Regions from separate parts of the Oryzihumus sp. genome, predicted to be linked through region 1. Evidence: riboswitches for the same ligand, from Rfam matches in the RefSeq annotation. Region 1 holds a riboswitch; each other region holds the start of a gene.
The links. Region 1 has a riboswitch for S-adenosylmethionine ahead of ACXVGS_RS16785 (bifunctional o-acetylhomoserine/o-acetylserine sulfhydrylase). Riboswitches for the same ligand answer to the same signal wherever they lie in the genome.
Positions count from the first base shown of each region.

Region 1 (2,191 bases):
CGCACCGTGGAGCCACGGACGTCAGGGGAGAGGTGGTCGCCGATGCGCAGCCCACGGCAGGTCGCGACGCTGGCCCTCACCGTGTCCGTGCTCGCGGTGACCGCAGCCTGTGGCGGCTCCCCGGGGACCGGGGCAGCGCGTCCGTCCTCCACCGCCGGTATGCCGACCACGTCCGGCCGGCCGGCCACCTCCGGGCCGGCGACGAGCACCACGGGCCGCCCCACGCCGACGTCCACCCGGACGAGTGCACCCAGCCCGTCGACCCGCGCGAGCGTCACGACCCGGCCGACCAGCACTCCGCTTCCGACGGCTCCGGCACCGACGCGCACCACCCCGCGGCCGCCGACCACCTCGCCTCGGCCGGCGAACCCCGGGCTGCCGGCCCACCTGCTCGGCACCGTGGTCTCGCGCGTCCCCACGACGTCGAAGGTCGTCGCGCTGACTTTCGACGCCGGCGCCAACGGTGACGGCGTCCCCGCGATCCTGGCCACGCTCAAGGCCCAGCACGTGCCGGCCAGCTTCTGCCTCACCGGCGACTTCGTCCGCGCCTTCCCCGCGTTGTCCCGCCAGATGGCGACCTACGGGCGGATCGGCAACCACACCGACAACCACCCGCACCTGAGCACCCTGTCCGACGCCGCGGTGCGGACCGAGGTGAGCGACGGCGCCGCGGCGATCACCGCGGTGACCGGGCGCAGCCCCAGGCCGCTGTTCCGCTTCCCGTTCGGGGAGTACACCGCGCACACGCTGTCCCTGGTCAACGGCATGGGCTACGTCGCCGTCGGCTGGACCATCGACACCCTCGGATGGAAGGGCACCTCCGGCGGCCAGAGCGCCGACACCGTCGTGGCCCGGGTCCTGGCCGCGCGCACCCCCGGCGAGATCGTGCTCATGCACGTCGGGTCCAACCCCGACGACCACACCACCCTCGACGCGGACGCCCTGCCCCGAGTCATCAGCCAGCTGCGGGCAGCCGGATACTCGTTCGTCACGCTCTCGGCGCTCGGCATCTGAGCGGAGCGCCGGCGTCCGCCATGAGAGACGGCCGTTCCAGCGGCCGGGAGCGCGGCCTAATGTCGGTCACAGGTCATGAGTGTCAGCGCCAAGCCCCGGCTCGCTGACCGGCAACCCTCCACCGCGGTGGGGTGCCCCGGGTGAGGACCAGGCGGTGCGCCACAGGACGGCGCAACGCAAGCGCGGAGACACCCTTGGTGGTATCCCCGCACCTCGCGTGAGGTGCGCCCCGCACCTCTCGCGACCACTCGTCATACGTGAGAAGTGCTGAGAGGCAAGGGAACCCGATGACTGACACCACCCCGAACTGGTCCTTCGAGACGCGGCAGGTCCACGCCGGCCAGGTCCCCGACGAGGCGACCGGCGCGCGGGCACTGCCCATCTACCAGACCACCTCCTACGTGTTCCGCGACACCGACCACGCGGCGAACCTGTTCGCGCTCAAGGAGTTCGGCAACATCTACACGCGGATCATGAACCCCACCCAGGACGCGGTGGAGCAGCGGATCGCCTCGCTCGAGGGTGGCGTCGGCGCGCTGCTGGTCGCCTCGGGCCAGGCCGCCGAGACGCTGGCGATCCTGAACATCGCCGAGGCCGGCGACCACGTCGTGGCCAGCCCCTCGCTCTACGGCGGCACCTTCAACCTGCTCAAGCACACGCTGCCCAAGTTCGGGCTCGAGGTGACCTTCGTGGCCGATCCCAACGACATCGAGTCGTGGAAGGCCGCGGTCCGCCCCAACACCAAGCTGTTCTTCGCCGAGACCATCTCGAACCCCAAGTCCGAGGTGCTCGACATCGAGGCGGTCGCGCGCGTCGCCCACGAGGCCGGGGTGCCGCTGGTGGTGGACAACACGATCGCCACGCCCTACCTGATCCGCCCGCTGGAGTGGGGCGCCGACGTGGTCGTGCACTCGGCCACGAAGTACCTCGGCGGCCACGGCACGGCGATCGCGGGCGTCATCGTCGACGGCGGCACGTTCGACTACGGCCGCGATCCGGAGAAGTTCCCCAACTACAACACCCCGGAGGAGAGCTACCACGGGCTCGTCTTCGCCCGGGACCTCGGCGTCGGCAGCCCGCTCGGGGCCAACCTGGCGTTCATCCTCAAGGCGCGGGTGCAGCTGCTGCGCGACCTCGGGTCGGCGATCTCGCCGTTCAACGCCTTCCTCATCGCCCA
Region 1 is NZ_JBTCWL010000082.1:9,002-11,192, reverse strand. Features, by position in the region: gene ACXVGS_RS16790 (polysaccharide deacetylase family protein) at 43-1,014, shown strand; SAM riboswitch class IV at 1,086-1,203, shown strand; gene ACXVGS_RS16785 (bifunctional o-acetylhomoserine/o-acetylserine sulfhydrylase) at 1,302-2,191, shown strand, end outside.

Region 2 (2,191 bases), on a different contig from region 1:
CCGCATCCCGTATCGCGTGCCGTCCGCGGAGGACCTCCCGGCACGCGTCTCCGGCGTCCTCGCCGTCCTCTTCCTCGTCTTCAACGAGGGCTACCTGGCGAGCGGCCCCGACACCGACCCCGTGCGTCACGACCTGACCGCCGAGGCGATCCGGCTGACGCGCCTGGTCCGTGCACTCCTGCCGGAGGACGGTGAGGTGGCCGGGCTTCTGGCGTTGATGCTCCTCACCGAGGCCCGCCGCACCGCCCGCGTCTCGTCGAGCGGCGAGCTGGTCAGCCTCGCCGAGCAGGACCGAGGTGTCTGGGACGCGGCGCTGGTCGCCGAGGGGCACCAGCTGGTGCGCGAGCGTCTGGCCATGGGGAGGCCCCCGGGCCGCTACCAGGTCCTCGCCGCGATCAACGCCGTGCACACCTCTGCCCGCGACGTGCGCGACACCGACTGGTCGCAGGTCGTCGCCCTCTACGACCAGCTCGTCCGCCTCGACCCGTCACCCATCGTCGCCCTCAACCGGGCCGTCGCGGTCGCTGAGCTCGACGGCCCGGAAGTGGCACTGGCGGCCGTCGACCGTCTCGCGGACACGCTGGCCGGCTACCACGCCTTCCATGCGACCCGCGCCGACCTGTTGCGCCGGTTGGGCCGCAGCCAGGAGTCCCGCGCGGCGTACGACGCGGCCATCGGGCTCACGGGCAACACCGCCGAGATCGCCTACCTGACCCGCCGTCGCGACCAGCTGGGGTAGTGCCCGCGCGAACCGCATGCGGGTCCTCGCCGTGCCATCGGCCCCGAGCGGGTCGTCCCCGTGCCGGCATCCCAGCATGCGAGAGACAATTCCTACTCATTTGATAGGCGATCCCTGAACGGCTAGTTTCGGGGCAGGTCACGAGCTCCAGCGCACAGCCCCGGCTTGCTGGACGGCAACCCTCTCATTCGCGGTGGGGTGCTCCGGGTGAAGACCTGGCTCCGGTCGACCGACCGGAGCAAGCGCGAGGCTCGATGCCTCCATCGAGGACGGAAACCCATGAGGGCCAAGGGATCTGGGAGCAGCGGGCCACCCTCGCTCTACCCGGCCCGGCGTCGGCACGTCGACCTCCTCCGGGTCTCCAGCGCGCTCTGTCGCCGCTGACCAGAGCAGTCCTCCTCCTCTCGCACCAGCGAGAACCCTTCCCCAGCAACGGCTCTGCGCCGGCCGGCCCTCCGCGGGCCAAGTCGCACGGCCGGCGATGCCCCCTGCCCATGAAAGGACCCCTCATGGCTGTCATAGCCACCATCTCCAGCAGTCCCTCCACCGCCTCCCGCACCGACGGGGTGCTCTCCGAGATCTCCCGGCAGCTGCAACAAGCGGGGCACCTCGTCGCCCCGATCGTCCTGCGGGACCTTCCCGCCGGGCCGCTGCTGCGCGGCGACGCCGACGACCCGGACATCGCCGCAGCGGTGGGCAGCCTCGAGGCAGCCGATGCGGTCGTCGTCTCGACCCCGGTCTACAAGGCGGCCTACGGCGGGCTGCTCAAGACCTTCCTGGACCTGCTTCCGCAGTTCGCGCTGCGCGGCAAGGTCGTCCTTCCCGTGGCCACCGGCGGCACGCCCGCACACGTCCTCGCCGTCGACTACGCCCTGCGACCGGTGCTCGCCAGTCTCGGCCCCAGCAGCATCAGCCCGGGCTGGTTCGTCCTGGCCGGCGAGGTCACCCTCTTCGAGAGCGGCGAGGTGCTGCTCGAGGAGTCGGCGGCGCGGCCGCTGCGCGAGGTGACTGCGGTCTTCCTCGACACCCTCGCCGGACGCACCCTCCTCGGCGCCCGCCCCGAGCGCCGCGAGGCGGTGGCCTGATGCGCGCGCGGACCACGACCCGGCTCCTCGTCCTGACCCTGGGCGGCGCCGCTGCCCTCACGGCGTGCTCCCTGCCCTCCACCGAGGCGGCCGGCTCGGCGAAGGGGCCGGTGACCCTGCGCTACCAGGGCTCGGCCAACAACGTCACCCTGCCCGAGCTCGCCGCCGAGCTCGGCTACTTCCCCACGATCCGGCTCAGGTGGGTCGGCAACACCACCAGCGGACCCCAGGACATCCAGTCGGCCGCGACCGGCCAGACCGACTTCGGGGGCGCCTTCTCGGGTGCCGTCGTCAAGCTGGTCGACGCCGGAGCCCCGGTCAAGGCGGTCGTCAACTACTACGGCTCGGACGCCCGGTCGTTCATCGG
Region 2 is NZ_JBTCWL010000021.1:31,870-34,060, reverse strand. Features, by position in the region: gene ACXVGS_RS07535 (RNA polymerase sigma factor) at 1-739, shown strand, start outside; SAM riboswitch class IV at 876-990, shown strand; gene ssuE (NADPH-dependent FMN reductase) at 1,249-1,824, shown strand; gene ACXVGS_RS07525 (ABC transporter substrate-binding protein) at 1,824-2,191, shown strand, end outside.
Region 2: another riboswitch for S-adenosylmethionine. It lies ahead of ssuE (NADPH-dependent FMN reductase); the one in region 1 lies ahead of ACXVGS_RS16785 (bifunctional o-acetylhomoserine/o-acetylserine sulfhydrylase).

Region 3 (2,191 bases), on a different contig from region 1:
CAGGCACTCCTCGGCGGCACGGCGTAACGCCGCTCGCCCCTCCTTCGTCGGCACGTAGCCCACAACGACGGCCACCTGAACCTCCTCGTCCAGTCGCGCAGCGCGTGCTGCTCCGTGCGGCGACCGTACCGGATATCAGCGGGCGCGTCGTGAGGACGGTGACGCCTCGCCGAGGGCCTCGCGCAGGATCTGTCCGACCTGCCCGATCTCGATGAGGAAACCGTCGTGGCCGTAGTCCGAGCGAACCCGGTGCGCGGGGCCGACGGCGGCCGGCGCGGTCGCGATCTCGTCGGACAGCCGAGGCGGGTAGAGCCGGTCGGAGTCGACGCAGGCGACCGTGAGCCGGGCGGTCACCCGCTCCAGGGCGGCCTTCCAACCGCCGCGGCCGCGGCCCACGTCATGGGAGTTCATGGCCTCGGTGAGCACGAGGTAGGAGTTGGCGTCGAAACGCCGGGCCAGCTTGTCCGCGTGGTGGTCCAGGTAGCTCTCGACCGCGAACCGCCCCCCGCCGCCGAGCGGCTGCTCCTCCCCCTGCGGGTGGCGCCCGAAGCGCTCGGCCAGCTCGTGCTCGCTGCGGTAGGTCACGTGCGCGATCCGGCGCGCCAGGCCCAGCCCGGCGTCCGGGCCGACCGGGTGGCCGTAGTAGTCCCCGCCCCGGAAGTGCGGGTCCTGCCGGATGGCCAGCAGCTGCGGCTGGCACCAGGCGATCTGCTCGGCGGTGGCGTAGGCACCGCTGGCCAGCACGATGCAGGCCTCCACCCGGTCGGGGTGGGTGACCGCCCACTCCAGCGCCCGCATGCCGCCCATGGACCCGCCGAGGACGGCCGCCCAGCGCTCGACGCCGAGCGCGTCGGCCAGGCGGGCCTCCACCTCGACCTGGTCGCGGACGGTGACATAGGGGAAGCGGCTGCCCCAGGGGCGCCCGTCGGGGTCGCTGCTGGCCGGGCCGGTGGTGCCCTGGCACCCGCCGAGGACGTTGCTGGCGACGACGAGGAAACGGTTGGTGTCCAGCGGCCGGCCGGGACCGATCAGCCCGTCCCACCAGCCCGGCGTGGGGTGGCCCGCGCCGGCCGGTCCGGCGACGTGGCTGTCCCCGGTGAGGGCGTGCTCGACGAGGATGGCGTTGTCGCGGGCGGCGTTGAGCCGGCCCCACGTCTCATAGGCCACCCGCACCTCCGGCAGCGAGCCGCCGACCTCGAGGGCCAGGCCACCGACGGCGAGTTGCCGACGGCCGGGGCCGGTCGTGGCACGCAGCGGGTCGGAGATCACGGTCACGGCGGCTCCCTGGGAGGTCGTCAGGGCCCGGCCGGGCCCGCGCTTGCCACCTGTGGTCCAGGTGGCCCGGTCATCACCCGGGGCACCCCACCGCGGTGGAGGGTTGCCGTCCAGCAAGCCGGGGCTACGCGCTGGAGCTCATGACCTGCCCGCAACTGTACGCCCGACGCCCCACCGACCCGACCGACCGTCCGCGTGCTGGACCCCCCTGCCCAAGGGCCACACGGCTCAGGCGGAGGCGCGGTCGGGACGGATCGCGAGGTCGACCATGCGCTCCAGCAACGCGGCAAGCCGGTAGCCGGGGTCGACCGCCAGCGCCCGGTCCAGCGCGACTCGGGTGAGCGCGCCGTCGCCGCGCCACCAGGCGAGGTTGGCCAGCACCGTGAGGGCCGCGACCGCCCACTCGTCGGGAAGGACCCCGCACAGGGCCACCAGCCTGGCCTCGACCCGGCGCTGTGCGGTGACCTCGGCGACGTCCGGCTCCCCACGCCCCCAGCCACGCACGGGAAGGAAGCGGCGCAGCTGCTCACGCAGGCCCGGGTCGACCAGGTCCAGCTCGAGGGTGCCGGGACACAGCCAGGCGACCAGCGCGTCACGCAGGTGCACGTCGACCAGCGAGCACGCGGCCAGGGCGAGGTCGCCCGGCGGCAGGTCGGTGACCGCCGGGGCCGCGTCGTCCTCACGCAGCAGCTCGGCCCACACGGCCAGCGCCCGCGCTCGCTGCTTCTCCAGGTCGGGTTGGTGCTCGTCGTGGCCGTCCGACACCACCTGGAGCCACTCCTGCGCGCAGGCCCGCACCGCGCGGGTCAGCAGCGGGTGGGACCCCGGCTGCAGGCTGGCCACGAGGGCCTCCCGGTCGACCAGCGGCGCCACCTCCATGCCCACGAAGTCGGCCACCGCCGGCACCTCGTGGCCG
Region 3 is NZ_JBTCWL010000004.1:79,154-81,344, forward strand. Features, by position in the region: gene ACXVGS_RS01730 (universal stress protein) at 1-75, opposite strand, end outside; gene metX (homoserine O-acetyltransferase MetX) at 136-1,275, opposite strand; SAM riboswitch class IV at 1,310-1,421, opposite strand; gene ACXVGS_RS01740 (DUF4192 domain-containing protein) at 1,504-2,191, opposite strand, start outside.
Region 3: another riboswitch for S-adenosylmethionine. It lies ahead of metX (homoserine O-acetyltransferase MetX); the one in region 1 lies ahead of ACXVGS_RS16785 (bifunctional o-acetylhomoserine/o-acetylserine sulfhydrylase).

Region 4 (2,191 bases), on a different contig from region 1:
ACGGTGACGCCCGCGACGACCGGGCTCGAGGCGAGGAAGCCGATGATGCCGCCGGCCTCGCGCATCGAGGGCGCCCCGTCGGACGGGCTCGGCACCCCGGCGGAGATGTGCACCAGGCCGGCAGCGGAGAAGGCCAGGGCCGTCAGGCCGATGCCGATGCGGTTGGTCGAGGAGGCCTCGTCGGGGGCGCGCAGCAGGCGCAGCCCCAGCAGGATCAGGACGATCGGGACGGCCAGGCCGACCCGGCCGAAGGTGCCGGCCACCACGGCGTGGACCACGTCGCCGACCGGACCGCGCAGCGCCCACCACTCGCGCGCGGCCACGATGATGGCCAGGGCGATGAGCGCGAAGCCGACGCCGTCGCGACGGTGCTCCGGCTCGAGCTCACGCGCGCTGTGGCCGACCTTGCGGACCGTGCCGCCGGCCAGGTGGGCCACGCCCATCCACGCACCACGCACGGCGCGCACCGGCCAGGGCAGGGTGGCCGCCCGGGGCGCGGGCTTGCGCGGCGCCGGCTTGCGGGCAGCAGGCTTGCGGGCGGCGGGCTTGCGATTGGCCGCAGGCGTCCGCGCCGCCGGGCGCGCGGCGCCGCCGCGTCCCGAGGAGCTCGAGCGCGAGGAGGAGGTCGTCCGGGTCGCCACCTTCGCAGGCTACGCGATCGCCCCGACGACATCACGCGTCACACGCGCCCCGGCCTCCGGCGCGTCGCGTGGCGGGCGCCCGTCACCGGGGCTGCTCCCGGCTGCCGCCCCGGTCGCCAGGTCTCACATCCCGGGACATCACTCCCGAAAGGTGGGCAGGCCCGCGCCGGCGCCGCTACGGTCGAGCCCAGGTCATGAGTGCCAGCGTCAAGCCCCGGCTTGCTGGCCGGCAACCCTCCTGTCGCGGCGGGGTGCTCCGGGTGACGACCCGGTCGGCCCGCGCCCGCGGTGCCGGCAAGCGCGGACCGGCGAGCCCGAAGGCCTCGATGGTCCACCGGACCACCGAGGAGTGAGCTTCGTTGTCGATCGCCACCATCAGCCGGACCCACCACCAGGCGCCCGCCCCCGCCCCGCGGGACCACCTGCGCCCCGTTCCCGCGCTGCCGCAGGACCTCCTGACGCCGCTGCCGCGCACCGTGGCCGCCGACCTGGGCGTGCCCACGCTGCACCGGACGGTCGTGGACTACGCCAACTTCGACCACGCGGCGAGCACCCCGGCACTGGAGTCCGTCCAGGCCGCGGTCGATGCCGCGCTGCGCACCTACTCCTCGGTGCACCGCGGCAACGGCTACGCCTCGAAGGTGACCAGCGCGTGGTACGAGCAGGCCCGCGAGCAGGTGGCCTCCTTCGTCGGGGCGCGCGAGGAGGACCTGGTCGTCTTCACCCGCAACACCACCGACTCGCTCAACCTCCTGGCACGGGCGCTGCCCCGGCGCACCACGACGTTCGTCTTCGAGTCCGAGCACCACGCGGCGCTGCTGCCCTGGGACGAGCGGCGAACCGTGCGCCTGCCCGTGCCCGGCAGCGTGGCGGACGCCCTGGTGCTGCTCGAGGAGGCGCTGGCCGAGCACGCCCGGTCCAGCGACGGACCACGGCTGGTCGTGGTCACCGGAGCATCCAACGTCACCGGTGAGCTGTGGCCCGTGGAGCGGGTCACCGAGGTCGCCCGCCGGTATGCCGCGCGCGTGGCCCTGGACGCCGCGCAGCTCGCCCCGCACCGGCGCATCGACCTGGACGCGCTTGACGTGGACTACGTGGCGTTCTCCGGGCACAAGCTCTACGCCCCCTTCGGTGCGGGCGTCCTGGTCGGCCGGGCCGACTGGCTCGACGCGGCGGCGCCCTACCTGCGCGGCGGTGGGGCGACGGCACGGGTCAGCGAGCGTGAGGTGCAGTGGAGCCAGGGGGCGGCCCGGCACGAGGCGGGCAGCCCCAACGTCATCGGCGCGATCGCCCTGGCCGCCGCGTGTGCCACGGTCGAGGCCCACCGTGACGCGATCGAGGCCCACGAGTCGGCCCTGGCGCAGCGCCTGCAGTCCGGGCTCGCCGTCATCGAGGGCGTGACCACGTGGTCGGTGTTCGGTGAGGAGCACGACCGGGTGGGGGTGGTGACCTTCACGGTGGACGGCGTCGACAGCTCACTGGTGTCGGCGTCGCTGTCGGCCGAGCACGGGATCGGCGTGCGGGACGGCAAGTTCTGTGCGCACCTGCTC
Region 4 is NZ_JBTCWL010000032.1:19,477-21,667, reverse strand. Features, by position in the region: gene ACXVGS_RS10170 (DNA translocase FtsK) at 1-641, opposite strand, end outside; SAM riboswitch class IV at 832-948, shown strand; gene ACXVGS_RS10165 (aminotransferase class V-fold PLP-dependent enzyme) at 1,001-2,191, shown strand, end outside.
Region 4: another riboswitch for S-adenosylmethionine. It lies ahead of ACXVGS_RS10165 (aminotransferase class V-fold PLP-dependent enzyme); the one in region 1 lies ahead of ACXVGS_RS16785 (bifunctional o-acetylhomoserine/o-acetylserine sulfhydrylase).